Regions from separate parts of the Alteromonas sp. ABM1_013 genome, predicted to be linked through region 4. Evidence: predicted binding sites of a transcription regulator. Region 4 holds the regulator's gene; each other region holds the start of a gene.
What was found. Region 4 encodes FNR, which switches genes on or off when oxygen is low (the NO sensors DNR and NnrR bind a similar motif). Its sites were predicted from a motif close to TTGATCTAGATCAA; they were not measured.
Positions count from the first base shown of each region.

Region 1: ACXAGK_RS12260 (GbsR/MarR family transcriptional regulator) is a predicted target of FNR. The motif match lies at 4,979-4,992, and genes of this name have one in related genera.
Region 2: ACXAGK_RS13730 (high-potential iron-sulfur protein) is a predicted target of FNR. The motif match lies at 5,596-5,609, and genes of this name have one in related genera.
Region 3: ACXAGK_RS14655 (OmpW family outer membrane protein) is a predicted target of FNR. The motif match lies at 4,713-4,726, and genes of this name have one in related genera.

Region 1 covers NZ_JBSWXH010000004.1:74,615-82,340, forward strand. The annotation lists gene ACXAGK_RS12245 (M28 family metallopeptidase) at 1-617, shown strand, start outside; gene ACXAGK_RS12250 (substrate-binding periplasmic protein) at 897-1,922, shown strand; gene ACXAGK_RS12255 (ATP-binding protein) at 2,082-4,808, opposite strand; gene ACXAGK_RS12260 (GbsR/MarR family transcriptional regulator) at 5,032-5,589, shown strand; gene ACXAGK_RS12265 (cytochrome ubiquinol oxidase subunit I) at 5,601-6,974, shown strand; gene ACXAGK_RS12270 (cytochrome d ubiquinol oxidase subunit II) at 6,986-7,726, shown strand, end outside.
Region 2 covers NZ_JBSWXH010000004.1:413,731-421,456, reverse strand. The annotation lists gene ACXAGK_RS13755 (substrate-binding periplasmic protein) at 1-635, shown strand, start outside; gene ACXAGK_RS13750 (amidase) at 803-2,428, shown strand; gene ACXAGK_RS13745 (hypothetical protein) at 2,774-3,562, shown strand; gene ACXAGK_RS13740 (hypothetical protein) at 3,574-4,335, shown strand; gene ACXAGK_RS13735 (hypothetical protein) at 4,332-4,970, shown strand; gene ACXAGK_RS13730 (high-potential iron-sulfur protein) at 5,154-5,447, opposite strand; gene ACXAGK_RS13725 (flavin reductase family protein) at 5,670-6,299, opposite strand; gene ACXAGK_RS13720 (zinc ribbon domain-containing protein) at 6,292-6,483, opposite strand; gene ACXAGK_RS13715 (hypothetical protein) at 6,674-6,961, shown strand; gene ACXAGK_RS13710 (exonuclease domain-containing protein) at 7,080-7,726, shown strand, end outside.
Region 3 covers NZ_JBSWXH010000004.1:614,616-622,341, forward strand. The annotation lists gene ACXAGK_RS14625 (LysM peptidoglycan-binding domain-containing protein) at 1-771, shown strand, start outside; gene dprA (DNA-processing protein DprA) at 810-1,919, shown strand; gene ACXAGK_RS14635 (DUF494 family protein) at 1,921-2,397, shown strand; gene ACXAGK_RS14640 (DNA topoisomerase family protein) at 2,483-3,025, shown strand; gene tsaC (L-threonylcarbamoyladenylate synthase type 1 TsaC) at 3,071-3,676, shown strand; gene hemF (oxygen-dependent coproporphyrinogen oxidase) at 3,673-4,605, shown strand; gene ACXAGK_RS14655 (OmpW family outer membrane protein) at 4,840-5,520, shown strand; gene ACXAGK_RS14660 (group II truncated hemoglobin) at 5,645-6,076, opposite strand; gene aroE (shikimate dehydrogenase) at 6,075-6,914, shown strand; gene ACXAGK_RS14670 (gamma carbonic anhydrase family protein) at 6,911-7,453, opposite strand; gene ACXAGK_RS14675 (glycosyltransferase family 2 protein) at 7,480-7,726, opposite strand, start outside.
Region 4 covers NZ_JBSWXH010000003.1:801,315-809,040, forward strand. The annotation lists gene ACXAGK_RS11785 (FixH family protein) at 1-16, shown strand, start outside; gene ACXAGK_RS11790 (heavy metal translocating P-type ATPase) at 16-2,466, shown strand; gene ccoS (cbb3-type cytochrome oxidase assembly protein CcoS) at 2,468-2,698, shown strand; gene ACXAGK_RS11800 (sulfite exporter TauE/SafE family protein) at 2,685-3,344, shown strand; gene fnr (fumarate/nitrate reduction transcriptional regulator Fnr) at 3,390-4,130, shown strand; gene uspE (universal stress protein UspE) at 4,421-5,344, shown strand; gene ttcA (tRNA 2-thiocytidine(32) synthetase TtcA) at 5,580-6,533, shown strand; gene ACXAGK_RS11820 (patatin-like phospholipase family protein) at 6,534-7,559, shown strand; gene ACXAGK_RS11825 (DUF2987 domain-containing protein) at 7,583-7,726, opposite strand, start outside.

The sequences.
Region 1 (7,726 bases), on a different contig from region 4:
TCACCGGGGGTGAAGTTGACTCACCAAGCCGGAACCTTGCCCGCTATATTGATAAAATCGCGGATAAATACATAGAGAATTTAGACACTATGGTGATTTATCGCCTAGACCGCTTTGGTCGTGGTGGCCACCATCGCCCATTTAATGATTTGGGCTACCCGGGTATTCGTATTATGGAAACTAACGAAAACTACACCCGCCAGCACCAAGACCTTCGCGTAGTAGACGGTATTGCCTATGGTGATACCTTAGATGGCGTTAACTTTGACTACGCCGCTAAGCTTACCGGTTTAAACGCTGTTTCTCTTGCAGCAATGGCGTGGGCACCGAACCCACCTGCAAACGTAGAAATTGCCGGTGCAGTTCAGCCTTCAACCTTTTTAAAATGGGATGCACTAGATGCAAAACAAAACCCGCAGCTTAGAGGTTACAAAGTATATTGGCGTCATACTGATGCACCGCAATGGGAATACAGTAAATTTGTGGGTAACGTTACCGAAGCAATGCTTGAGAACGTGGTTATCGACAACTACTTTTTTGGCGTTGCCAGCGTGAACAAAGACGGTGTTGAAAGCGTTGTGGTTTATCCAGGTCCTGCGGGAAGCTTCGGCGAATAAACGTTTAAATTGAGCGTTTATATTACGCGTACTTACACGCATTCAATTACGCCCTCAATTACGCACCCAATCAAATTCGTGGCGTTAAGCTGGTAATGAAACTAGCTTATCGTCACGAATGACTTTACTCAACAAAAGCCTGCCTAGACGTCAGCATTGCGCACAATCTATTGATGCCGCTTACATTTTGTTAATTTAAACCAATGCGGGTTTATTGGAATTAAGTGACTAACTACATTACAGTGTAATAAATGCATGACGGCAGTTCGGAGTTCACCTTTGGTAAGATTTAGCGCATTTTCGCTCTCTTTTTTTGCTCGACGCCTTTCCTTGTTAGGCATCATCCTTGCCCTTTGTTTAGTCAACATTTCGCCTTTACAAGCCGCCCCCACGACTTTAGGTGCCGCTTCCTTTGAAACTTATATAAGCGATGATGGTGAGCCTGCTCGAGTTAATGCTTTGCTTGAAAAGGTGTTTGAAAAGGCAGAGTTGGATATTCAACTCCAGGTTATGCGACAAGCTTTTTTAGGTAGTTCCGTACTAACTGGGAAGCTAAACGGTGAATTTGCCTATATCAACTTGGGTGAAGACAGCAGCAATTATTTTCTATCCGACATTTACTTACCTGTTTATCTTTACGCAGTAAGTAAGAAGGCAAACGTAGAAGACATAAAACTTTTCCCTCACTTAAAAGGCAATCGCGTCGCCATAGAAAATCGCTTTGCCAATACCCCCTCGTTCAGACTACTTAAAGATATAAAGTGGTCGCGCAACCCCACAACGTTTGATGCCTTTCGCCAACTTGCCGATGATAGAGCACCTTACTTAATTACCACTCAGCTTCTCGCACAAGAACTAAATATACTGCTTGCCAACGATAACGAAGAAACTTTGCACTTTTCAGCAAAGCCTTTAGCCAAAACGGGGTTTCAAATAGCTATCAGTAAAAATGTTGCCAGTGCTGAAAGCATTATTGCGAAATTTAACCAAGCCCTATCGGCGTTACAGAATAACGGTGAACTTAATCAGCCTCTTGCATTGGCATGGCTAACGAAAGATGTGAATGGAGATGGCGTAGCCGACTATATTGGACATAGCAGCATAACTACAACTGCGGACTTATTAGACACAGTTTACTCGCTAGATGGTAAGCCTACCTCTGAAAGCAGCATGTTTTATGTTGATGGTAAGCAATATGTATCGTTAGAAGAGGCACGCGCAGTACTCTCAGCTAAAGAAAGCTTATCGGCCCGCGAGTCACTTTTAGATAAAAGTGTCTATGAACAGCTGCTTCGCCGCTGGTAGATGAATTTTGAAAGCCTAACAGATCCTAACTCGCTGTTGGGCATCAACGGAGCCTGATTTAAGACTCTGTATTCAGGTTGTAGTCAATACAATGCCACGCAGTATGCACTTATCCGCGCGCTGAAGGCTGTCTAGACCTACAGGCGCGGTTTTCAGCTATTAGAGTGACGTTTCTGGCATGTACATTTCCAAAATAGTCAGCAACTCTTCTCCGTCAACGGGTTTAGATACGTAATTATTGAAGCCGGCTTTAAGGGCTTTAACGCGGTCTGATGTATAGGCGTATGCAGTAAGTGCCACAGCGTTGAGCTTCGCAATCTCGGGGATTTCGCTAGCTCTTATTTTTAACACTAGACCTAACCCATCCATTTCCGGCATGCCAATATCCGACAGTAATAGATCGAAAGCTTCGGGCATATCGTTTAGCTCTTTCCATGCGAGCAGCCCGTTTTTAACTACGTTGACGCGGGCACCGTTAGACTCTAAAAACAGCTTTATAAAGTCACGGGCGTCTTGCTCGTCTTCTGCTACCAAGATTCGTAAACCGCTTAAACGCAAAGACTCGGTTAAATCACTGATTTCGCTATTCTTGGTTTCGATAATGTCATCGTGCAAACTAAGAGGAGCAATAGGCAAAGATACAAAGAAAGTAGTCCCGGAATTTAGTCCATCGCTTTCGGCGCGAATTTCCCCGCCGTGCATTTCAACTAGGCTCTTTACAATAGATAAACCCAGCCCCAAGCCAAGTTTGTTATGAGAGTCTTTACCTTGGTAAAAGCGTTCAAAAACCCGGGCTATCTGATCTTGGGTCATTCCTTTACCGTTGTCTTTTACACGAAACAAGTAGTTAGAATGTTCCCTTCGCCCCCGCACATGTACGGTTCCACCTTTTGCTGTAAATTTAAGAGCGTTACTGAGCAGATTATTTATCACCTGCTTAATACGCAAATTATCACCCAGAATTTGAGTATGCTCATCTTCGCAATTGATCGACAAATGGATATTTTTACTGGCAAAGCCCGCTTCAAATGATTTAGCCACCTCAGAAATAGATGAAGCAATATTAAGTGAATGCGTGCTGAGCTTCATGGTGCCGGAGATAATGCGCGATAAATCTAAGATATCGTTAATTAACGCGGCCTGTGTAGACGCAGCGCGTTTGATAACGCCTAATGCATCGGACATTCTATCGACATTCGTCACATCCATCAGTGCTAAGTCCGTCCAACCTACGATAGAATTAAGGGGCGAACGAAGTTCATGGGAAATACTCGCCAAAAACTGATCTTTAGCTTTATCTAACTCTTCTAATTTACTAATTTGCTTATCGAGCGACGCTTTTAAGCTTAGCGCGTAAGGTATAAATAGGTGATCAAAACCTTCTATTATAAGCTGATCATCCTCGCTCCACTCTACCGACTCATCAGCAACACTTTGTAAGTACATATCAAAGGAATTACGAGGCGTTAGTACCTTACCAATATCTTTGTTTGCGGCCTCGCGGCCCGCCCATCGTATAGTTTTGTCTTTTTGCTCTCTAAACCAAACCGTGTAGTAACCAAGCTTGGCGGATACACAGGAAATATACATGCCGCGAATGCCATTAAGGTCACATTGTTCCGACACTTCTTCCGCCAACTTGCTAATAGCAATTGACTCTTCAGAGTTTGGAATGACGAATTTGTCAAGAAGGCGAGTTAATGTTTGTTCAGAGGGCGTTTTTCCTACTAAATACTTATCTACAGGGGTAATAACCGCCATACCACATGCATTGGCAACATCCAAAAGGCCTTTTTCTTTTTGGGTTATCGCCTCAAGCGGGTTAGCAAAGCCAGTAAGCTGGTGAATAATAGTGTTTAGCTTACGTTGGCGAATTTGAAACTGCTCTTTCTTTTCATGCAAGGCTTTAGTGTGTAGCTGCCACGCATAGAGATGACCGAGGGATTCGCATACCAAACGCTTTTTTTGGTCGATATATTTAGGCTCGTTATTGTGACAAGCAAGTAACCCCCAAAGTTTACCTTCAAACACAAGGGACACTGAAAACGATGAACGTATACCCATGTTTTTAAGATAAGTAATATGAACCGGCGACACTGAACGAACCATAGACATGGATAAATCCAGTGGCGGTCGCTCTGCTTCTTGCACTGTTGGCTTTAAAGCAATAGGGTTTTGTTCTACGTCAAATACGCAACGTACGCGATTTTTTAAGTACAGAGCTCGGGCTTGGCTAGGAATATCAGATGCCGGAAATTTCAAACCTTTGAAAGAGCGTGAAGCTGGTAATTTTGCTTCGCCAATTACTTCTCCGCTATAGGTTTTATCGAACTGATAAACCATCACCGAATCAAACCCTATGTAGCGCTTGAATACGCCCGCAATGGCGTCTGCGACATCACCGATAGACTCGCACCCATCCACATCAGGAAGCAATGTGCGAATATCTACGTCCATCGGTACCCATTGTTGGGCAGCTTCATAGCTAAGCTGCGGGGTAGGCTCTAATTCAATAACAAGTAAACCGTTTGAATCGAACGCGACACCGCTCCCCTCTTTTTCCCAGTTGTCTAAATGAAGCGCGTTGTCGGCAAATTTCCATTGATACGCTCGGCGCGTGTCTCCGCCTTTTACGCTTTGATAAATACTTTGAAAAGTGGGAGCATCTTCGGAAGGGGTATCTATGAGCTCAGTGATGAGAGTTTCACCCGCAATGATACTGACTTTAAATAGCTCATTAATGTTTTCACTGAACACCTGAATTTTTTTAGTTTCAGGGTCTACCGCTATAACGTAACCAAAGCTTTGAACACTTTCGATTAGGTGAATAGCTTCATCTTCGCAGTTCTGAAGCGTCTTTATCTTTTTATCTGTAACGTGCTGCATTGCCTTGGCCGAGAAATTTTGAAAGCGAACTTTCATGAGGGTTTTAATTACACAACCACGATAACAACTTATTGCAACCAAAGCATGCAATATCGTTGAAACTTTCCTAATTAACTTTTATTAAATTATCAATAAAATTTAGCTTACAAAGCACTTTATTGTTGCCTTTTTTGATCCTACACAATAAACTTTCAATAATTTCTGAAACTTCTGGAAAATAAGAATGAAAATGACGCCTTTAATTACATCTGCAGTCATGCACTTCGGCGAAATGGGAAGCCGCTGGGGTTTTAATCGTACAGTAGGGCAAATTCTTGCGCTTATTGTATTAAACGAAGAGCCCATTTCGGCACAAGAGGTTGCCGATGCGCTCAATATCTCCAGAGGCAATACCAGTATGGGTTTAAAAGAGCTTCAATCATGGCGCCTAGTAAAACAACATCACGTTCCCGGCGAGAGAAAAGAATTCTTTATTCCCGCTGGCGATATCTGGACATTAGCAAACCGGGTTTTTGAAGAGCGCAGGAAGCGCGAAATAGACCCAACAATGAGCCTGCTTCGGGATCTGCTTCTTGACGCACCTGCTAATGAAAAGGAGGCAAACGCCCAACATAAACTGAACGAAATTCATGATTTACTCGAATCAATTACTGCATGGTCTGAAGAGCTTCAAAATCTTGGACCTGAAAAGCTAAACACCTTGATGAAGTTGGGTTCTGGCGTGGGCCGTATGCTTGAGCTTAAAGACAAGCTACTTCCGGGGAAAAACAGCGTTAACTAAGGGGGCTCTCTGTGGATGCATTCTTGCTGTCTCGTTTACAATTTGCGTTAAATATTAGTTTCCATATTTTATTTCCAACCATCACCATGGCGATGGGTTGGTTTCTTTTTTATTTTAAGCTGCGCTCTAACACCTCAGGTCACCCTGTTTGGATGCGCATGTATCGTTTTTGGGTCCGTGTATTTGCCCTAAGCTTTGCATTAGGCGTGGTTAGCGGCGTCACCATGTCATTTCAGTTCGGCACTAATTGGCCTGGATTCATGGAGAAAGTGGGTAACGTGGCCGGTCCGCTCTTAGGTTACGAGGTACTGACCGCTTTTTTCTTAGAAGCCACGTTCTTGGGGATCATGCTATTTGGGATACGCCGTGTTCCTAACTGGCTACATACAGCGTCCACCCTCATTGTCGCTCTTGGCACCACAACGTCTGCATTTTGGATATTAGCGCTTAATAGCTGGATGCAAACGCCACAAGGTTTTGAAGTAATTGATGGTGTGGTTTATGCCACGAATTGGAAAGAAATCATCTTTAACCCATCTTTCCCCTATCGCTTTGCTCATATGATGTTGGCGTCTGGATTAACCGCTAGCTTCCTTATTGCCGGTCTTTCAGCATACCGTATGCTAAAAGGTGACGATAAACTTGCCCCCAAACTAGCGCTTAAAACAGCTACCTACACGGCGGCCGTGCTAATTCCTTTGCAAATTTTTGCGGGTGACATGCACGGTTTAAATACCCTTGAGCATCAACCTCAAAAAGTGGCGGCGATGGAGGGTTTATGGGAAACCACTGAAGGTGCACCTTTATTGCTTTTTGCTATTCCAGATGAAGAAAGCAAAGAGAACCACTTTGAAATTCCCATTCCCTACGGTGCAAGTTTAATTCTTACCCATGAGCTCAAAGGAGAGATAAAAGGGCTTAATGAGTTTGAGGGAGAGCACCCACCTGTAGCCCCTGTTTTCTTCGGCTTCAGAGTCATGGTAGGTATGGGCATGCTAATGCTGGCTGTTTCATGGCTTGGTAGTCTTTACCTTATTCGCAAGAAAGAATTTCCTGTGTGGCTGAAACGCACGTTTGCAGGTATGGCATTTAGCGGCTGGATAGCAACGTTAGCAGGCTGGTACGTTACAGAAATAGGTCGACAGCCTTATTTAGTGAGTGGCGTATTGAGAACCGCTGATGCTGTTACCCAATTGCCACCGGCCAATATTGCTCTGTCGTTCACGCTTTACCTCGTCATTTACACGGTGCTCTTAATCGCATACATGGGAACGCTTATGTTGATGTGTAGAAAAGCAGTGGAAATCGAGGAAATAACGACGGAAGAGCGCGAAGTAGCGAAGGCTAAGATGCAACCCTCTGAACCTGACCCAAGCACGGTATAAGGAGAGCGAACATGTTTGAAAATGTATCAGCAGAAATGCTTGGAAACATCTACGTCGGCTTACTTGGTTTATCTGTATTACTGTACGCTATTTTAGATGGCTATGACTTAGGTGTTGGCGTATTAATACCGCCAAGAAAAGAGGCTTTTCGCGACGATATGATAGCCTCTATTGGGCCTTACTGGGATGCCAATGAAACCTGGCTTGTGCTTGCCATAGGCTTGCTGCTTATCGCTTTCCCTGAAGCCCATAGCGAGTTTCTGCAAACTCTGTACTTACCTGCAACTTTCATGTTGTTAGGGCTTATTTTGCGCGGCGTGGCGTTCGATTTTCGCGCTAAAGTTGTGCAAGTGAAAAAGCGGAAATGGGATTTGGTATTTAAATACGGTTCGCTTTTAACTACGCTCGCGCAAGGTTACATGTTGGGCATTTACGTGACGGGCCTTCGCACTGATATTTGGGCTCAAGGCTTTGCTCTACTTGCGGCATTTGGAGTAACAGCGGCCTATGCATTTATTGGCTCATGCTGGTTAATACTCAAAGGCGAAGGAGAGCTTCAAGAAAAAGCATATTATTGGGCACGCCGAGGGTTGGTTGTACTGGCTGTGGGAATTACTGCAGTAAGTATCGCAAACTTAACCTTACACGATGATGTGCGAGACTTATGGCTATCAGCGCCCTGGGGCTATGTGCTATTCGCAATACCCGTAGCATGTTTTGCGCTTTTAGCCTTATGTGGCGTGTTGCTTAAA
Region 2 (7,726 bases), on a different contig from region 4:
AAATTGACCTGGTAAGAGCCATATTAGCAGAAATGGGGCATACGCTTTCGCCCATCTACGTTCCTTTTGGGCGAACTGCGCGGCTCTTAGAAGATAGCGCTGTGGATATAGGCCTGACACAAAGCGCTGCGCACGATGTAGATGATTCTATCCTTTCCGATCCATACATTATTTATCAAAATGTTGTTGTGACAAAAACGCAAAATAACTTTGGTTTTAGTGAAGTCAGTGATCTTAAAAGTAAGCGTGTCATTGGGTTTCAAACGGCGCAATCGGTATTAGGTGAAAAGTTCAAGCAAGCATTAGCGCTAGAGCCAATGTATATGGAAATGGCAAGGCAAGACCGTCAGGTCGATATGCTCATGGCCGACCACGTGGACGCGATTGTTTTAGATAGAAACATTTTCAACTACTTCAAGTCTCAAAATAGCGCCTATGTTGAAGAAGAAACCGTATTCCACGAGTTGTTTCCTATCTCAATATATTGCGCGGCTATACCCAACCCAAAGCTGAGAGCAGAGTTTAATTCAGCCCTTCATCGCTTTATTACAGATGGTCGGTATCAATTACTGCTCGATGAATATCAGCTTGATAATCTGCTTCATAAACTGCCAAAGGCGCCCGCCAAACTGTGAATACGTATTTTATCATGTAGACAGTGAACCATTTCTGATTCAACGTATATCAAACTAGCAATACGTTTATGTCCGTCACTTTTTACCTAACCGTAGATAAGGCATGATGGTAAAAAGGTCATGGCATAACATCGTTTTCATAAAAACAATGCGTTAAGGAAAGCTCTATGTTGAAACAGTGGTATTTACTGGCTGTAACCTTGCTGTGCACCGCCTGTGTGTCGCAATCGCACTATGAAGATAGCGATAATAATAAGTGGCTAGATCAGCCAGCATACCTGCAGGCTCAAGCTATTGCTCAAGGCGATATTACATCGGCAGAGCTAGTGAGCGGGTATTTAGCTCGAATTAATGAGTTAGATAAAAAGACAAATAGCGTTTTAGCACTAAACCCCAATGCATTAGCAGACGCTAAATCAATTGATAAACAATTTGCCAGTGGAGCGGAATTAGGCCCGTTAGCCGGTATCCCTGTACTTTTAAAAGACAATATAGAGAGCGCAGAAATGCCCACAACGGCAGGCTCTATGGCGCTTATTAATAACGACACCGGACGAGACGCCCCCATTGTGGCGAAGCTAAAAGCAGCGGGCGCGATTATTTTAGGTAAAACAAATTTGTCTGAATGGGCAAACTTTCGTTCTGAATCATCGATAAGCGGTTGGAGCGCAGTGGGTGGCTTAACTCGAAATCCTCACATATTATCAAGAAGCGCATGCGGTTCGTCGTCTGGCTCCGGCGCAGCGATGTCGCTTCGATTAGCGTCACTTGCCGTAGGTACTGAAACCAATGGTTCTATAATCTGCCCAGCATCTATTAACGGTGTAGTGGGCTTCAAGCCAACCGTTGGTTTACTTTCAAGAACGCACATTGTACCCATTTCATTCAGCCAAGATACGGCCGGACCCATGACAACCAACGTTCAAGACGCATGGCTGATGATAGCGGTAATGGCTGGCGAAGATGCAAGCGATAGTGCTACTGAAAATACAGCTTCCCATCGACCTGACATGCCTTCATCGGAAATGTTGGCAACAGATTTAAAAGGCAAACGCATTGGCGTTGTCAGGTATCGTCAAGGTGATAACCCTCATGTACTGGAAGTTTACGAAAGCGCGCTAAATCAGTTAAAAGCATCGGGTGCTACGCTGGTGGATATAAGTGATTTTTCACAGCCTGATTCCTTTTGGGCCGACTCTTACAATGTTTTACTCAGCGAATTCCATCACAGCATCAACGAATATTTGTCGGGGTCGCCAGCAGAGATCCCTGTAAGAAATCTATCTGAGCTTATTGCTTTTAACAACCAAACCGAGCGAGAGCTAGCGTTATTCAATCAAGATATTTTTGAAAAGTCGCTAGACGCTGCGCCTATTGATAGCGAAGCATATCAAAGCGCCCTTCGCCTTATTCAAGATACAGCGGGCAAAAACGGTATTGACGCATTGCTAGCAAAACACGACGTGGATGTATTAGTTGCGCCTTCAAACAGCCCTTCATTTTTAATCGACGGTGTGTATGGCGATCATTCGCCAGCTGGTTTCATTGGTATAGGCTATTTAGCCGCTGTTGCCGGCTATCCACATCTCACAGTACCAGCGGGTGAAGTGAAAGGTCTTCCAGTAGGTATTAGCTTTATCGGAGGTAAGTGGCAGGATGAAAATGTGCTGAAAATAGGCAAAGTTTTTGAAGCAAAACATGGCTTCTTTATTAAGCCCGGCCTTTTACCAACCCGTTTTGCCAACCCAAGTTTAAAAGGTATTGATGAAGGGGTTCAAGTAACCGCTAAGTAATAGTAATTACTTGTAACTTAAATTCTGTTAAAAGATGTTAAACGGGTAAGCCTTGATGATTAAAGTGACTCAAATTATTTGAGCATTTCAGGTAATGAGAGTCATTTTATGTTCTGGCCACAATTTCAAAAAATAAGTTAAAAAAATGTGGTTAAATTTTGAGCAATGTGTAAAGCTTATGCTTGTTGACTTGAACGGTACGTCTTTTCAGACAGCCAAATTACGGACATTGTTCATTGCCTGAATTCGCTTGGCGAGAAGAAGTGTAGTGGAGAGGTCAACACATATAAACAATGACTGCGGTAAATGTCACTTCATTCTAGATTATCACTATGGAGGTGTATTATGTCTGGAACTTCTGAAGCAGTTACTCAGGCCACGAGACTAAGCGAAATTGGATTCCCTGAATTTACGACTAAACTCATAACCGATGTGTTTGACGCCTTAATCTCTAGCAACATCCGCCAAACCGAAGCTTATATCGAGCTTCTCCAACAAACTAGCAAATCGCTTACTTCCTTTATCAATGACACCAAAGACGATATTAGTGGTGACATGATTTTAGATTTTTTAGCACGTGCGTTACCTGCTGATGTGGACGATCAAGAGAAGGTTACCGCTGTTGAAAATAACGGAGGAAACGCCACATTAGATCAAGCACAAGCTGATGCGTTAAATAAAGCACTTGAAACCCCGGCAGAAGCGGGAGTAGCCGACAATAATCAAGTTGCTGTAGATGGTCAAAATTCGTATGACGCTATTCTAGATGCGGTAGCGAAGCGAATATCGGTGAATAAATATGACATGCTCAAAGAAATGGTCAAGCAAGGAATCTTGCGCTTGGTCATTGAGAATGGTGACATAGAAACGCGTTTAACGTTTACAACCTATGGCTCGTCTTTCAGCCGAGAAACACAAAACAAATACAACCGCAAAGCGTTTTCTGCACAAGCTCGTGCTAAAACTGGCTCTATTTTATCTCGGTGGGTCAAAGCATCGGCATCAACTAAGTATTCGAATGTGACAGTAACGACAACGAGTAAAGTTGATCAAGATAGATCAGGCTCAAGAGTAAATATTTTTGGTGGTGTGAAAATTAACTTCCGCACCGATTATTTACCGCTAGATCAGTAAGGAAACGCGCCATGTCAAACTCAGCTCTTAATGAGCTGGGTTTTGCCGAGTTTGTGGCAAAGCTCATCTCAGATACGTTTGGTGCGGTTCTCGCATCGCAAATCGAACAACAAGATAAAATATCAGAACTAAGCAGTCTATTGTCACTTTCAGACGACGAGTTTGTTGCAATATGTATGCAAGACGATGAACTTGTTTTCCAATTAGAAGAGAATCTCAAACAGCGTTATCCGTTTGATAGCGATACAGAGCACGCGGTCTACAAGGGCGCACCGTATCAAGCACCGACGCAACAAAAAGAAGAGTCCCCCCCATTTTTTAAAGACCTAGGAATTTCACTAGAGGAAAAACAGGACTTTTCAGGCAAAAAATTAACCGAAGAAGGAGCAAAGAAAGTAAAAATAGCTGTCATGCTAACGATTGCGCAAAAGCAACGGCAATTACTCTCTGATGTGTTGGTAAACGGCATTCCTAAGCTGTCTGTCGATCATGGTAAGATCAACGCTAAGCTCACTTTTAGCATGAAGGACGATGGCTCACAGGAAGAGGGGGAAGAGAGTAACTCAGCGTCAAGCAGAAATGCAACAATAAACAGAAACTTAACTCTGAGTAATTTGTCAGTAGCCAATCGTTTTGCCGGGGTTATCGATACGTCAAAATTGATTAAAACAAGGCTTAACATTACGCCAGCAAGTAATCGCGCGCCGCAAGACGCTCAAAGTAGCGCAAACATCTACAGCGAAGTAGAAATTCACTTCAAGTCCATTTTATGAGTACTTCTACTGACGTACAGAGCTTAATTTGGTTAATACATGCTGAAATGGCAACGGTAATGAATACCATAGCCGGTCAGCAGTCTAGTTTCGGTGTAGAGAGTATCCGAGTAAGAATGGGCCAGCTAACCGATGACGAAAGTAATAGTGAAGCCGCACCTCAACTTGATCTCCAACGCTACCCGCTTGCACAAGATGGGTGGTTACTAGACGTCCATTATAATGTTCACTCTATGGACACACCTTTGGTGCCAGCGAAGTGGAAAGGCTTAAAAAGCGATATTGAGGTCATTCGCCTTCAAGGCGTTGGTCCACAACTTACCAAGCGACTGCACAATTTGCAGATCTTTACCATCGATGAACTTAGTCGTATGAAAGCTGAATTAGTCAAGGCTCATGAACTGAGGCCGTATCAAACGATAGCTGCATTAGCCTTATCGTTGCCACCCATCGCATTAACTTCTGAAATCCTTAAAAACTCGCCGCTATGGTTAATTGACAATGAATCATGGTTAAGCACACAAGTGTCTTCAAAAAGCCATCTCCGAGCACTTTCTACTTGGCTGCGGCAGTTAGAGGTTTGTTTGGACAATAAGTGGCTATCTCGTGTTTCGCTAAATGAAATTGTTGGTTGAATACGCCCAATGTTTTTAGTTCAGCGAAAAATAGTCATCATTTCATTTTGTTGGTCACTACACACGATAGATAGGCGGACTTGGCTAGCGTAGGTGCTGATACTTACACGACTGTTTATAACTTAACAAAACGCCCGGCTAACAATTGACGGGCGCTAAGTGAAGTTACAATGACTAAAGTTGTTAGCCTGGCTTTTTAACCCAAGCACTACACCAGCCATCAGCGTTAACCAGCTTATTAGGGAAAATGTTACAAGGGCGATATTGTTCACCATCTGCACCCTGCACGTACATGCAGTTTGCACATTTTGCACCTTCAACGGTTGAAGACGGTGTGTAGTTTAATGCTTTCGCAGTTGGGTCATCAGCACTCAATTGTTCTTGAGCTTGTGCACGTAACGCTACACCACCTAATGTAAGACCGATAACTGTAGAGCCAGACAGTTTTAAAAAGTCACGGCGGTTTACAGATTTCATAACATTCTCCTTAAGAGATAGAAACGATAATGATTCTTTTTTATTCAGTGTCTTAAACGCAAAAACCTGCCCAAAGAGGCAGGTTTTGTGTAATGTTTAAATACTATCTCTTTTTGAAAAAAGATCGAATGAAATGTCTTATTTTCACTTGATCTAGATTAAATAAACTTCAGAGTAATAATACCCGATAGTAATTATCAGACCCTTCTATCTGCTACAAGTTCATTTTTTAGCTAGAGGGACTCCGGGTTTGGCGTAGGCAAACTGTGCAACACGCGTAGTGCTATGATAGCTATCTAATCCAGAAATACAGGCAGTGTTTGCTTTTTCTATATCGGCGTATCCGTCTTCATCAATAATGCTCTCTGGCATATGAAGCTCTTGAATTTCTCCAATAACCATTTCGGTTTCGTTAAGCAGTTTTAAATGTTGCGCTACTTTTAAGCCCATCTTGATTTCGCTTTCTTTAACAAACGGTGCACTAAATGTCTCGCTAAACTGCGGCGTTAAACCCACTGCTTCAAATTCGCTCTCATCTGGGGCGTAGCGAGCAGACGTTTGGTGCGCTTTGTCTACCCAATCAGTCGACACGTGATTTAGCGTATAAAAGCCCTGTTGCTTTATATTACTAAGGGAGTCTCGTGCCACAGTATGTGGGCGCATTATCATGCCTACAAGTGGCGGGTTAGCACCCACATGAACGATAGAGCTTACAATGGCTAAATTGTTGGTGTTTCCGTTTGTGGTACCCACTAACGTAGCCGACTTAAAGCCAGACAAGCTATTGACTAGATTAGCTCGGTATCGCTGTGCAAGCGCATCTATATCGCTGCGTGTAAACTGCTTAGTCATTTTCTCGTTCTGCCTCAATTTGAATGTCGTCACCATGCTGATAAGTGGTCAACTCTATGGGTTGGCAGCACACCTGACAGTCGAGTACTTGGACTTGACCCACATCGTTAACCTCATCTATCTCAACGTCATTAGGCGCCATACAGTAAGGGCACGAGAAGCCCATGGAACGGGTTAAGCTCATATTTTATTGCCTTATTAATCATGAATAGTGTTTATTACGTAATGCTAAGACGAGTGGATTTTCTTTGGCAAAATACCCCATTGTTTATGAAAAAACCGTGCTGAGGCAATCGCAATAGCCATTATTAAATGAAAGGCTTAATAATTAGCCCGAATAAACAGCAGCAAGGTGAATGAATAGAGGTGATGGTGTGGCAAATAAAGTAGGAAACTGCCCGTGTTGTAATAGAGAAACGCGACTTACTTATCATCATCTTATCCCGAAAAAAATGCACCGACGCACCTATTTCAAAAAGCACTTTAGCAAAGCCGAACTGCAGGACGGTATTTATATTTGTAGGCAGTGCCATAGCGGCATACATCGCTTTTATGATGAGATGACATTGGCCAAGCACTATTTTAATTTACAACGCTTACTAGATGACGAGCAGCTTTCAACGTTCTTTCAGTGGGTGTCTAAACAGCGAGTGCGTGTTTAATAAATGGCTTGGTCTAATACCGGCCAGTAGACTTTAAATACATTCGATATGGATTTAATTTGATTAACTTGGCTGTATAAATATACACTATTGGTGTTTTCATAGCCAAAGATACCTCATGCGAAAAGATTTACCGCCACGTTATTACCTCACACATTTTCACGAGTTCCTTAAGTTCTTTGAAGGTGCTAACAGCATGCTTTTGAGTGATGAGGCAGCTGATTTTGTTGAGCGCTTCAACGCATTAAACGATGATAAAAAATGTATTGTGGTGCGCGCTGCAAATCGCAAATATGCGGTTATTGACAGAACCCAGTTTAACTACGGCGAAATAACCGAGCCGCAAGCACAAATAGATTGTCTCATTGATAGCGGGTGGTTTGGCGACCTTTCGAACGCGTCGCTTAATGATATCGCCGGCGTTCTAACCAAAGATGCGTTGTTGGCGCTTCTTGCTGAATACGGCAGTACGCAGGGGCTCGCGTCTCTCACTAAGCCTAAACTCGTGACGTTACTTAATGAACATATCGGTGCTAGAGGCTGGCCAGAGAGCTTTTCGCTAAACAACTATTTAGTGTGTCTATTTGATAATGCGCTTCGCTATTTACTGTTTATCTATTTCGGTAATACCAAAAGCCGTCTGAATCAGTTTTCTATGCGCGATCTCGGTGTAATGAGAACCCGCTCCGATTCGGTAACCGATACTGCACGCTTTGAAAGTAAAAGCGATGCGCAAGCAGCTTGGTTTTACGCCAACCACTATAG
Region 3 (7,726 bases), on a different contig from region 4:
AACCTGTCTCCGTCCACCGATAAGCGAATAAAGCCAAAACCTGTTGACGTCCTGTCTTGGACTACTATATCTCCTTTTGTTAGACAGCATATGTTGCTAGACGAAGACGACTATTCAGCCTTACCTCGACTCCTAGGTAACCAAGACGGAAATGTAAGGTTTGCTTCAGATGACTTTGTGCTTAGCCAGCAACAATTCAGTACTGACGATCAGTACAGAGTGATTAGAAAACACGCTACTATCAAAAACCTAGATGGAGAAACGCTGGGCATTCAGGTCACTCATATATCCAATGCTTCGTTGGTAGAGAAAGACCAGGCAGACGACACCATGCTGCTGTTTATTGATGACGCCAATCAAGAAGCAAAACGTGGTGACAAATTGATGGCCGGTGGCTTTACTCATCCAGAAGGTTTCGAGCTTACGCCTGCTACTTCACAACGAGGAGCGGTCGTAGGTGATTTGCATGATCACGACTTACTTGGCAAATATGACGTTGTCATTGTTGACCTTGGTGCAATGGATGTAGCACCAGGCACAGTATTGGGGCTGTATGCTCAAGGTCCAGCCATTATTGATGAAGATAGCCCGCGTTACGTTGATGAACCCGGTGCTAAAAACGGTGGTGAGTGGTTTATTGATACGGTAGCACAGCCCGCACTCAAAGTAGGTGAGGTGATTGTTTTTAAAACATTCGATTCGGCAAGCTATGGATTAATAACACGAGCGAATAAAGGAATTAAGCGCGGCTTTATTGTTGCTAAGCCTTAGACGCTATAGGTTTCATTGTCGCTTTTAAAGGAGCGACAATGAAACAGCATACTTCTCAATCAAACAGCGAGCTATTTGCATGGATAGCACTAGCATCGGCTCAGGGCATCTCCCCTAAAATCTGGCTACAGTCCCTTGAGCACTATCAACTATCTCCTGCTGATTTAGTCGGTAATGCGTCATCACTTCCCGACGATGTGAAGCAGCTCGTAAATCAAATATCAAAGCCCCTTATTGATGCAGCCTTCTCATGGGAACAAGCAACTGATAATAGACACATTATTTCTTATTCGTCTTCATACTACCCCCAATCGTTAAAGCAATTGGACAGTCCACCCCTAGTGCTATTTGCAACGGGGGATAGTACTTTGTTGTCGAGCCCGCAAATTGCCATTGTGGGTAGCAGAAGGGCTAGCATTCAGGGTAAGCGTATCGCCAGTGAATTTGCAGTAGGGTTGTCTAGTAATGGGGTTGCAGTAACAAGCGGCCTTGCTATGGGCATTGATAGTGCAGCGCATCAAGGCGCTTTGTGTGGTAACGCAGGGACAATCGCAGTAATGGGGACGGGGCCTGAAAAGGTCTACCCCGCGAAAAATCACAAGCTCTACGAAGAAATAAATAATGACAAAGGCGTTACCGTCACAGAGTTCTTTCCGGGGCAGGGGCCTAAGCCTTGGCACTTTCCTAGAAGAAACCGAATTATCGCAGCATTATCACTTGGAACCTTGGTGGTAGAGGCAAAAATTAAGAGTGGCACCTTGATAACTGCGAATTTGGCCGCAGATATGGGGCGAGAAGTATTCGCTGTGCCTGGTAGTATCTTTCACGCGTACTCGGAAGGCTGCCATTGGTTAATCCAACAGGGCGCCAAATTAGTAATTAATATTAACGATATTCTTGATGAAATTGGTCTTCAGCCTGAACAACTGGGCTTGGATGTTAACGAGCAAAACGAAAAAAGTGCAGCGAATAGCTTGGCAACCGATAAATTATTAGCTAGTGTGGATTATGACATCACCGCTATTGATGTTATAGCCCAGCGCAATGCCTTATCAGTATCGCAAGCAATGGCATCATTATTAGAATATGAGTTGCGTGGTTTAGTAGCCGCTGTCCCTGGTGGTTACGTTAAATTGAGGGGAAAATAATATGTTCGATATCCTCATGTATCTGTTTGAAAACTTCATTCACAGTGAAACGGAAATTCGTGTTGATCAAGACGAGTTAACGGAAGAGCTTGTGCGCGCAGGTTTCCATCACGATGAGATTTATAAAGCCCTCGCATGGTTAGAAAAGCTAGCGGCTCTGCAGGAAACGGATATAAAACCGTATTTTTGTAAAGGGATTAGCACCAGCTTAAGCCGCATTTACACCCACGAAGAACAGATGCGTTTAGATGTGGAATGTCGCGGTTTTCTTATGTTCTTAGAACAGGTTAATGTACTAGATGCGTCTACGCGTGAGATGGTGATAGACCGGGTTATGGAAATCGATTCCAATGAATTCTGTTTAGAAGACCTGAAGTGGGTTGTGCTAATGGTACTATTCAACGTACCTGGCAAAGAGAAAGCCTACGCGCAAATGGAAGATCTTTTGTTCGAAGAGCCAGATGGCGTGCTGCATTAATGCAGTCGTAGTCACTGATATTTGAATCTTTATTTAAAAAATGCGCTGTGAAATCGCAGCGCGTTAAGGCCTTAACGTCTAATACATGTCTAAAATAGACCACTCACTTTTTTCAGCGCACGAGCATGCTCTAGATGACAACTTCGGAGACTGCCCCGAGTGCGGCAAGCCCCTTCATATAAAGAACAGTAAATCAGGCCCTTTCATTGGGTGTACGGGCTACCCTGAATGTAATTTCAGTAAGCCGCTTCACGATAAACAAACCACTATTCTTAAAACCTTAGATGGTATAGCTTGTCCCGAATGTGATTCTGACCTTGCTATAAAAAAAGGGCGGTTTGGTATGTTTATTGGCTGTACAAATTTTCCTACGTGCCATCACATAGAGCCTATTAAGGAAAAAGAAGACACCTTGGTAGATTGCCCAAAATGTAAGAAAGGGCACCTGATCTCGCGTACTAACAAATACGGTAAACAGTTTTTTGCGTGCAACCATTATCCACAATGTCGATATGTGCTAAATTTCACGCCGGTAAATGAAAGCTGCCCAGACTGCGGTTGGGGAGTATTGATAGATAAAAAGGGACAGTTACAGTGCCCTCAGCCTACTTGTGGCTTTAAAAAGTAACTATACAAAGAACTACACGAAGAACTATACGTAGAGATCAAAACCATGTCTGATACCCAAAATGGGAACGTGAATACGTTTACACCCGTTGAGGCTAATTCGTCTGAAGTAGACCCTGTTGTTGCCGCTTTTGAAGCGGGAAGTTTAATCGTTTATCCAACCGAAGCGGTAATGGGCATTGGATGTGACCCAGACAATGAAGCAGCGGTAAATGCGCTGTTAGAGATAAAACAACGACCGGTAGAAAAGGGCGTTATTTTAATAGCTGCCAATTACAGTCAGCTATTGCCGTATGTCAACGACAACGCCATACGACCACACCGACGCACCGATATTTTCTCTAGCTGGCCTGGCCCTAATACATGGCTATTACCTAAGTCGACATCGGCGCCTGTTTGGTTAACCGGCAAGCATAATAAAATAGCTGTGCGCGTAACTAATCATCCAGTAGTAGTTGAGCTGTGCAATAAGTTAGGGAAGCCACTTGTTTCTACAAGTGCTAACCTAACAGGTCAACCGCCAGCCATCACCACTGAAGAAGCAAAAGCCGTATTCGCTGATTCCGTTTTCTACGTTGACGGTGCAGTAGGTGGTGCAACTAAACCCAGTACCATTCGCGATGGTGACACAGCAGAGGTAATAAGAGCATGACGTCAGCAGAATTAGTGGACGGTAAAAATGCCGCTGAAGTAATAGAACAAGTAAAAAGCTATCTACTAGGACTTCAGGACACAATTTGCCAAACCCTCGAGCTCGCCGACGGGAAAGGTCAGTTTGTCGAGGATAGTTGGCAGCGTGAAGAAGGCGGCGGTGGTCGCTCTCGAGTCTTAAAAAACGGTGCGGTGATTGAGCAAGGCGGCGTTAATTTTTCACACGTGTTTGGCAGCCAAATGCCTGCATCAGCAACGGCAAATCGTCCTGAGCTTGCGGGAAGAAATTTTCAAGCAATGGGCGTGTCACTTGTTATTCACCCACATAACCCGTATGTCCCAACGTCACACGCTAATGTTCGCTTTTTCATTGCGGAAAAAGAAGGTGAAGCACCTATCTGGTGGTTTGGTGGTGGTTTTGACTTAACGCCGTTTTATCCGTTCAAAGATGACGTTGTGCACTGGCATGATACCGCGAAGAAATTATGTAAGCCGTTTGGCGATGATGTTTATCCTAAGTATAAAAAGTGGTGCGACGACTACTTTTACTTAAAGCATCGCAATGAAACTCGCGGAGTGGGCGGTTTATTCTTTGACGACCTGAATGAATGGGGCTTTGAACAGTCATTTGCGTTTATGCAGGCTGTTGGTAATGGCTTCATCGATGCTTACGTTCCTATTGTTGAACGTCGTAAGCAAACCGATTTCGGCGAAAGAGAGCGTGATTTCCAACTTTATCGCCGAGGTCGCTACGTCGAATTCAATTTAGTATTCGACCGGGGTACCCTGTTTGGATTACAAACCGGAGGGCGCACAGAGTCTATTTTAATGTCGATGCCGCCGTTAGCCCGCTGGGAGTATTGCTATACACCCGCACCGGGTAGCGCTGAAGCTAAGTTAACTGACTGGTTAAAGCCTACTGACTGGTGATCAATTAGTTAACTAAGGCTGCGCTTAAATTCTAAAGCGTACCGTCTATAACAGCACTCATCTTCAATGACTAAAAAACGCCGCATTAACATCAATGCGGCGTTTTTTTGATCTGCATCAAGTCCGAATATCATCTTTGTTTCAGTGAGTTATCAAGCTTGCGCTGGATCAATGTTTCTCTTAACCAAGGGCGTAAAGTAGCGCCATCTTAGTTAAACACAAAAGAGACACATCATGCGCAAACACTTTTTATCTGCATCTGCACTTTGTCTTACACTTGCTGCACTTTCACCTCTAGCTAACGCTCATCAACAGGGCGACTGGATTGTTCGTGGCGGTCTTACTACCGTTGCTCCTGACGAATCGACTTCTAACATCGTAGCGGGTGGAACTGATCTTGGCGTGGCCCTTAATATCGATAACGATACTCAGTTAGGTTTAAATGTAGCGTACTTTATTACTGACAATATTAATATTGAGCTGCTTGCCGCAACGCCCTTTAAGCACGACGTTAATTTTTCTGTTGCTGATCCCTTAGGGACGGGGAATCAGCTTGGTGAAGTCACACATCTTCCACCTACGCTTACCGCAAACTACTATTTTAATGATGCCAGCTCTGCATTTCAGCCGTACATTGGTGCAGGTATCAACTATACCTTTATCTTTGATGAAGAGTTTACAGGTGCGAATGAAACAGCTGGCTTAAGCGACCTATCCCTTGATAATTCATTTGGTGTATCAGCTCAGGTCGGTATGGACTATCAAATAGATACCAAGTGGCATGTAAACGCTTCGGTTCGCTTTATTGATATTGATACCGAAGCCACCTTTAAAGTGGGTGATGCTGCTGGAAAGGTAAGTGATATTGAAATAGACCCTTGGGTGTATACCTTATCGGTGGGTTACACATTCTAATTATTAGTTTCACGCCTTACTAACTATGAGGCTTTCACAATTGCACTACTTTATGCGCCATAAAGAGCGTAGACAGTAACAGGGGAGTTGCGCGTTAAAAGGTTAATCCTTTCAACGCGCTTTTTTATTTTGTATTCACCATGTGATTGGCGAGTTGATCAAGTGCGTCTATCAACTTTTGAGCTAAAGCGATATCTTCTACCGTTTTAAACATGGCTTTTCGCATACAATACATCCACTGTGCTTTTAACTCTGGTGTTACTGTGTAGGGAAGGTGGCGTGCACGCAAACGGGGGTGTCCAAATTGCTGCTGATAATCATCAGGACCACCCAGCCATAAACTCAAATATAAAAAGAATACATGACGAATTCTGTCTAATGGCTGAGGGTGAATAGCAAGTAGTTCATTTGCTAATGGGTCGGTCTCCATAATGTCGTAAAACGTATTTGCTAATTCCCGTACTTTCTCCTCTCCACCTATACGTTCATATGGTGTACTCTGCGAAGCACGACTATCGCTTTTCTTCTTTATATTAAATAAGTCTCGTATTCCCATGAAAAAATTCGCTGTATTCGGAAATCCTATTGCACAGAGTTTATCACCAACTATTCATCAAATGTTTGCTGATCAAGTTGGAGAAAAGATTTCTTATGAAAAGATACTTGCGCCAGTAGACGGTTTTGTAGATGCCGCCAACGCGTTTTTAGCTCAGGAAGGCGCTGTAGGTTGTAACGTCACCATGCCTTTTAAGCTTGATGCATTCAACTTAGCAAAGGTAGATGACCAAGCAGCTAAAGATGCACAAGCTGTTAATACCCTAATGAATAGTGACACTGGTGAACTATTAGGGTTCAACACAGACGGTGTTGGGTTAGTAAACGATTTACTAAATAGCGGCGTGGAGATTAAAGATAAGCGCGTGTTGCTTATCGGTGCCGGCGGTGCAGCCCGTGGTGTTATTTCTCCGTTATTAAAAGCGGGTGCTGCTTCACTAATTATTGCGAACAGAACGAAAGCAAAAGCTGAGGAAGTCGCAAGAGCCGCGTCTAACGCTAAAGTGCAGGTCGTGTCCCTAGAAGATATCGCAACGATAGCACCTCATATTATTATCAATTCAACAGCTGCTAGTCTAAGCAACGAGTTGCCGTGTAGTTTAACTGATGGTGTTTTACAACACTGTGAAGTGGTGTACGACATGGTATATAAAAACTCGCCCACGCGGTTTATGAGAGATGCGGCCGAGCTTGGTGTCAAAACGCAAATAGATGGGTTAGGGATGCTGGTTGAGCAAGCGGCAGAAGCTTTCTATATATGGACACAAAAGCGCCCCGATACCTCGGACATTGTGAAACAGGTTAGAGATATTGTTGAGCAAAGTGAGAAGCGAAACTAGTTCGCTTCTTCTAGGTACTCATCTTTTAATACCACATAGTTCACGGCAGACTGTTTTAGAAATGCCATTTCAGCGTCGTTGAGTGGCCTTTTCTTTTGCATGGGGTTTCCTACATAAAGAAATCCGCTCTCTAATCTTTTGTTTGGCGGTACTAATGTACCTGCGCCGATAAACACATCGTCTTCAACAACAACACCATCCATTACAATAGCGCCCATACCGACCAGAATACGATTACCTAATTGGCAGCCATGCAGCATACATTTGTGCCCTACAGTAACGTCGTCACCAATAATAAGTGGAAACCCGTTGGGGTTTTCCTCTGATTTACGGGTAACGTGTAAAACACTGCCATCTTGAATATTAGAACGGGCGCCAATACGAATCTTGTTCACGTCACCGCGCGCAGCAACCAATGGCCAAATACTAGCATCATCTTCTAATACTACATCACCGACAATTCTTGCCGAGTCGTCAATATAGACATTCTTTCCTAAAGTAGGTGAGACACCCTTGAAACTATCAATTGGTTTATGCATTAGAGCAACTCTTGTTTATTACCGTTTTACTGTGATGATTCTTCTATTCCTACACGTGCTTTTATTACTTTATTCTTTTTAGTATCTTCACGTATTGCTTTGCTTCTCTGCAGCATTTCTGGTGTAACATATCCACGTTTATGGTCAAGGTGTATGCACACAGCGGAATAACGTATGCGTTTAGCTTTTAGGCCATAGTTAACTAACCGATCGCCAAATTCACAATCTTGACCACCATATTGCATAGTTTCCTCAAAACCGTTTACGGCCAGA
Region 4 (7,726 bases):
GAAGTTCAATCCATAATGGCCAATCACGATTGTTACCATTGTGGGCTTCCTGTGGCAGCCGCAGACGATGGGAAGTTCACTACTGTCATATTGGGGCAACAACGCGACATGTGTTGCCCTGGCTGCTTAGCCGTTGCAGAAGCTATTGTTAATAATGGTTTAGAAGACTATTACCAGTTTAGAACAGAACCTGCGCAAAAGTCTGACGATGGGATTTTGGAAACCTTAGATAAACTCAAGGTGTACGACGACCCTTCCCTTCAGGAAGAGTTCGTGTTTGAAGAAGGGCAAGATAAGCAAATTCAGCTAACCCTTGAGGGTATTACATGCGCTGCCTGTGGCTGGCTTATTGAAAAGCAATTATCGAAAGTTGAAGGCATCAAGCAAGTAGCTGTAAATGTTCAAGAGCGTCGGGCTTTAGTTACTTGGTCACCGTTTCAAATTAAACTTAGCCAAATTCTTTCTACGCTAAAACGTATTGGTTATGTTGGGTCGCCATTTCATCCTGATGAGCACGAAGCCAGTTATAAACGCGAGCAAAAAACTTTCCTCAAGAAGTTAGGGCTAGCAGGTATTATGACCATGCAGGTTATGATGCTGATGACGGGGCTGTATTTTGATTGGTTTGGCGCCATTGAGTTAGAGACCCGCCAATATTTTTATTGGGTCGCCCTTACACTCACTACCCCGGTTGTACTGTATTCTGGTAGCACCTTCTATGTCGGAGCCGCTAAAGCGCTAAGCGCTAAAACAGTTAATATGGATGTACCTGTTACGCTTGCCATATTCGGTACCTATATTGCCGGTATTCGTTCTACCGTATTAGAGCAAGGCGAAGTGTATTTCGAATCCATTTGTATGTTTATTTTTCTGCTGTTACTCAGCCGATTCTTAGAACATCGCAGTCGTCATCGCGCCGCACAGATCTCTGCCAATATGATGCAGTATGTTCCTGTGTCAGCGACTAAATTAATGCCAGATGGCAGCGTTACTGAATGTCTAGCAAAGCAGCTAAAGGTACACGATGTAGTGCTGGTTAAGCCTGGTGAAACCATCCCCATTGATGGGCTGGTTACAGAGGGTAACGCTGCGGTTGACGAATCTATGCTAACGGGTGAATTTAACCCAGTACGAAAGTCAGATAACAGCACTGTATATGGCGGTACCGTATGTCAGGACGGTAGCCTTACCATTACGGTTACGCAAACACTTAAAAATGCGCTGGTAAATCAAATTGTAAGGCTTCAAGCAAGTGCGATGGCGAGCAAGCCCAAGGCTGCACAGATAGCCGATAATTTCTCTAGATACTTTGTGACCGCTGTATTATTGATTTCAGCGTTAACTTACACCTTTTGGGCTTATAACGGCAGTGATGATGCGTTTTGGATCACCATTTCCGTGTTGGTAGCAACCTGTCCTTGCGCCCTAGGGTTAGCCACGCCATCAGCGCTCACTTGCGCTATGGCGAAATTAAACAGACAAGGTATTTTGCTAAAGCGTGCCGATGCTCTTGAGCAAATCACTGGCATTGACACTATCGCACTCGACAAAACCGGTACGCTGACACAAGGTAAGTTCACTATATCAAACGCCTGGTATGCTGACGGCGTAGACAGCCAAAGCGCGCTATCAATCGCCCGCGCCCTAGAATCTCGCTCTGAACACCCTATTGCTAAAGCCTTTAGCGACAAAAAAGCCTTTAGCGGTAATAAGGACTTTAGCGGTGATAAAACGTCAAGCGGCAACACCGTACACAAAGTGACAAATTTCACGGTCACGCCAGGTGGCGGAATTAGCGGTGAAATTAATGACACGCTTTTCTCCATGGGCTCAGCAGCGTTCAGTGTTCACGAATCACAGCAATCGTTTATCGAGCGCTATCCCTCGGCTAACGTATTTCTTACTGTCAAAGGCCGTATTATGGCGGCTTTTGAAGTTCGTGACTCACTGCGTGACGATACCCAAGAAACCCTCGATATATTGGCAAAAAGTCATACCCTCGCTGTACTAAGCGGCGATACACAGCAAAACGTTGATTCCCTCACCAAACCTTTACCAATTTCTACCGCTAAAGGGGGCCTTACCCCAGAGCATAAATATGAAGCGGTTCAAGCTATGCAGCAATCTGGCTCAAAGGTTATGATGATGGGCGATGGTATTAATGACGCCCCTGTTCTTGCAAGTGCTGATGTAGCGATAGCGGTAGGTAATGCTACAGATGTTGCGAAAACTGCAGCCGACGTGATTTTGCTTGGCGATCAGCTGCTTTCTGTGCCAGAACTCATTCGAACTGCGCATCAAGTGAAGCAAAAAATAAGACAAAATATTGGTTGGTCGGTAGGTTACAACGTTTTGATCTTACCTTTCGCCGTATCTGGCCTACTTTCGCCGTGGATGGCGGTTGTTGGCATGTCATTAAGCAGTATCATAGTAGTGACAAACTCTACGCGACTTCTGGGCAAATAGTATGAGCATTATTTACGTTTTAATTCCAATCGCCATCATTATAGTAGCCGTCGCTATCGTAATATTCTTTTGGGCGGTTAAAACTAATCAGTTTGAAGATTTAGACCGTCAAGGTTACAGCATACTGTTTGACGATGATCTTCCGCCCGAAGAAAAAAAGCTCGCTGAACAACGCAAGCAACTTCAGAATACTAAAGTAGAGAAAAACCAAGGGCAGCATGGAGGGGATTAATTACTTCTCAGCTTTTCTTATCGGCTTAGCGGGCGGTGTTCACTGCGTGGGCATGTGCGGCGGTATAGTGGCAGCGCTAAGAATGGTGTCACCAAAAGGTGCTTCAGCAGTGCCTTACGCCCTAGCCTATAACATGGGGCGCATAGCTAGCTACACCATTGCTGGCGCACTGACCGGCGCACTTGGCAAAATTGCAGCAGACTATATTCCTCTGGCCAATTATGCCCTGTCTTTACTCAGCGGTATTATGTTGCTGTTGTTGGCCTGTTATTTAGGCAAATGGTGGACAGGGTTAACGGTGTTAGAAAACGCAGGCAAAGGTTTATTTTCTAAACTGCAGCCGTTATCTAAGCGTTTTTTACCTTTCAAAACCCCTTTTAGTGCTATTCCTTATGGGTTTATTTGGGGCTGGTTGCCTTGTGGATTAGTGTATTCAACACTTACTTGGTCTTTAGCGGCGGGGAATGCATTGCAGGGCGCTGCCATCATGTTTTTCTTCGGTTTAGGTACTTTGCCAACGCTACTCGCAGCAAGTGCAGGCAGTCAGTATATTGTTAGCAGTTTTCAAAACAATAACGTTAGACAAATAATTGCCGTAATAATGGCCATTTATGCGGCTTATCTTATTCATGGCGCAATCGTTTAAAAATGGGTGTATCATTATTGGGTAATCTTCAAAAGAGCATGTATTATGAGCAAAGGAAGCCAATTTTCTATTCACTGTCAAAACTGTAGCTTCAGTCACTTGTGTTTACCGGTGGCGCTGAACAAAACAGAAATCGAGTCTCTTGACGATATAATTGAGCGCAAAAAGCCGCTTCACAAAGGTGATACGCTCATTCAAACTGGCGATAAATTTCGTTCGCTTTTCGCCGTTAGAACTGGCTCTTTCAAATCATTTGTAACCAACCAAGAAGGTGAAGAGCAAATCACCGGCTTCCACTTCCCTGGTGATATTATTGGTTTCGATGCCCTGCGGGAGAATAAACATCAAAGCTACACTTCTGCGCTAGAAACCGCCATGGTGTGTGAGTTGCCTTATGACACACTAGATGAGATGTCTGTGCAATTTCCCAAGCTTCGCCATCAGATCATGAGCTTTATGAGCGCAGAAATTAAACAAGATCACGACATGATCATGCTTTTAAACAAGCGTACGGCGGAAGAGCGTTTATTGTATTTCATCTCACACTTATCTCAGCGCTTTGAAGAGCGTGGCTTCTCGCACAGAGAATTTCACCTAACTATGACCCGAAACGAAATCGGCAACTACTTAGGCTTAACGATAGAAACCATTAGTCGCCTATTAAGCCGTTTTCAGAAAGAAAACATTATCAAAGTAGACGGTAAATTGATCTCTATTTTGGATTTTGATCGGTTAAATACCAAGTTGGAGGCGTTAAATGGCCCTAGCGTAGTCTGTAACGGTTAATTTATTCTTCTGTTATCTTTAGCGCGCTACATGCGCGCTTTTTAGTTTTAATCTTTAAAATTTCACTGTATTCCCTCACTGAGTAACACGATATCCATCCATTGGGCGTTAAAGCTCCCGTAACATTCGAATTGGCCCTTTTTTTATCAACGAATTATTTACGCCTTGATCCAAAACAACTCACGTTTTTCCAAATGTCGTTTATAGTTAATGTAAATGGTTTATATAAACTGTTTTGAAACAATATCGATGTCGACAGCCATACAAAGCTTTGTAGTTGAGGAGACGTTATGATTGAGTGTAAACGAATTCTTGCCGTGGTGGACGCGGAACGCGACAACCAGCCTGCCCTAAGCCGTGCCTATGAACTTGCGTCAAAAACCGGCGCCACGGTTACCGCTATGATGGTGGTATATGATTTGTCTTACGATATGACAACCATGCTTAGCCCCGACGAACGTGAATCAATGCGCGATGCCGTTACAAAAGAGCACGCCAAATGGTTATCTGCCCAGCTAAAAGAACAAGGCTTTTCAGAGACCGATATTGTGGTTGAGTGGAACAACCGTGCTTATGAGTCGATTATTTATTACGCCCTTAATAACCAAATCGACTTGGTGGTAAAAGCCACTAAAAAACATGACGACCTTGCCTCAGTAATCTTTACCCCTACAGACTGGCATCTAATGCGCAAGTGCCCACGCCCTGTACTGCTCGTTAAAGAACACGACTGGCCAGAAGGCGGTGAAATTATAGCTGCAGTAAACGTAGGCAGTGAAGATGATGAGCATGCTGCACTAAACGACAAGCTTACGATAATCGCTAACGATTATGCCTCTTTGCTAAAAGGTAACGTTAATTTAGTGAATAGCTACCCTACAACTCCACTTAACATTGCCATTGAAGTGCCAGAGTTTGACCCTGATACGTATCACGATGCGGTAAAAAATCATCATATGAAAGAAATGCGTAGTCACGCGCTGAAATATGGTATTCCAGAAAATAAATGTGTGGTGAAAGAAGGCTTGCCTGAAAAAGTTATCCCGCAAGTGGCTAAAACACTCGATGCCGAGTTAGTTGTAATAGGCACCGTGGGACGGGTTGGTATTTCGGCGGCGCTTATTGGCAATACTGCCGAGCACGTTATTGATGAACTAAATTGTGACGTACTTGCGATTAAGCCAGATGGGTTTGAATCACCGATAACCGTGTAGTTAACGACTTAATTTCGTTTAAATACCAAGTCACTTGGTGGCGACAAATGGCGAATCGGCGATGGGCGTTTTTCATGAAAAAAAACTGCGCATTTAGCAGTTAATGCTGAAAGTTGATCATACACGCTTAAATCAATACTTAACGCTTCTCGATAAATTTAACAACACAGCCATAGTCTCGAAAAGGCGCTTTAATGTATAATGGCGCCTTTATCACAAACCAAGCTAGTTAATTATGAGTTTAGGCACAAGCAGTGCTGATGCGCCGACGTTAAACGCCGCGCAAAGTAAGCAAAAGTACAACTTCAACAAACTTCAGAAACGACTTCGTCGCAACGTGGGTAAGGCCATTGGCGATTTCGGTATGATTGAAAACAACGACAAGGTTATGGTGTGTTTATCGGGAGGTAAAGACAGCTATACCATGCTTGATATTTTATTGTTTTTAAAGAAGATTGCGCCTATTCATTTTGATATTATTGCGGTAAATCTTGACCAGAAGCAACCTGGTTTTCCTGAACATATCTTGCCCGAGTATTTAGACAGCATAGGCGTCGATTACAAGATTGTAGAAGAAGACACCTACTCTATTGTTAAAGACAAGATTCCTGAAGGGAAAACGACTTGTTCGCTTTGCTCTCGTTTGCGCCGTGGTATTTTATACCGCACAGCGAAAGAACTAGGCGCGACGAAAATTGCATTAGGTCACCACCGTGACGACATGCTAGAAACGTTTTTCCTGAATATGTTTCACGGTGGTAAGCTGAAATCTATGCCACCAAAACTGGTTAGCGATAACGGCGAGCATATTGTCATTCGTCCACTGGCCTACTGCAGCGAAAAAGACATTGAAAAATATTCTCAAGCCGCTGAGTTCCCAATTATTCCTTGTAACCTGTGTGGTTCACAAGAAAATCTTCAGCGCCAGAACATAAAAGCAATGCTTCAAGACTGGAACCGCCGTTTCCCAGGTCGTATTGAATCAATGTTCCGTGCGCTTCAAAACGTGGCCCCTTCACATCTTGTAGATAGTAATCTTTATGATTTTAAATCTATCGTCACTCAAGATGGCCCCGTTGCAGATGGTGATATAGGATTTGATGAACCTTCTTTTGCTACAGAAAATAGCGCAGATCTCAGTGATGAAGACAATGCTATCGAAGTAGTAAATATTATGGAACCAAAGTAAATGAAAATTGGACTGGCGTTAGGTGCCGGTGCCGCAAGGGGCTGGACACACATTGGTATAATTGAAGCATTGGAAAAGCTTGGCGTTAAAATCGACGTTGTTGCTGGTTGCTCTATTGGCGCCTACGTTGGTGCTGCCTACGCAAGTGGTAAGCTAGAAGGTTTAAAAGAATGGGCCTGTTCACTTAGCGACTGGCAGGTACTTGCTCTTATGGGTGTTGGATTAAGACGTGGCGGTATTGCCAGCGGACAAAAAGTTTTCGACAAACTTGCTAGCGAGTTTTGTGAATCTACCTATGAAGATATGCTTAAACCTTTTGCGGCTGTGGCAACTGACCTATATACCGGACGTGAAGTGGTATTTAATTCAGGTCCTATCGGCGATACCATTCAAGCGTCATGCGCTATTCCAGCGCTCTTTGCCCCCGTTGCTCATGGCGATCGATGGCTAGTGGATGGCGCTGTTGTTAACCCTGTACCGGTGAACTTGTGTCGTCAATTAGGGGCTGATTTTGTGATTGCGGTTAATCTTAACGCTGATTTTCGCCCGCTTCGGTTGGAAAAGTTAAGGCAAGACCACGAAGAAAACCAACGTAAAACCGAAGACTTTTTTACTAAAAGCCAAAACGTATTGCGCCAATGGTTTTCGCCAGACAGTAAAGATGACAAAACGTCAGATGAAAATGAAGAGCAACTTCAAGTCAATGCTTCTGAAGATTTGAATACCGAAGAAAGCATAGCCTCTGATGTTATTGAAAAAGTAGAAGAAGAATTTACTGAAGTGCCTGCAAAGGTGAATAAGCGCAACCCGCCAGGAATTATGAGTGTAATGAGCAGCTCACTTGAAATACTTCAAGCTCGTGTTACTCGGTCTCGTTTAGCCGGCGACCCGCCAGATATACTAATAGAACCTCAGCTGACTGATGTAGGTATTATGGAGTTCCATAGGGCAGAAGAACTTTGCGCAAAAGGCGAAGAGACCATAGCGCGAATTGCAGAGCAAATTAGGTATCAGTTACTAACCTGATACCTAATTGTTCAAAAGGTAGATTAACTTGACGCCATAGCTGTTACACGCAGCGGCGCTTGTGGCAGCGTTAAGCCTTTCGCCTCATTTATCCACTCTTGCTCTAACTGCAGAACACCATTGTTAATTTGTACACCCTGCGGCGTAACGAAATCTAAATTTTTGTC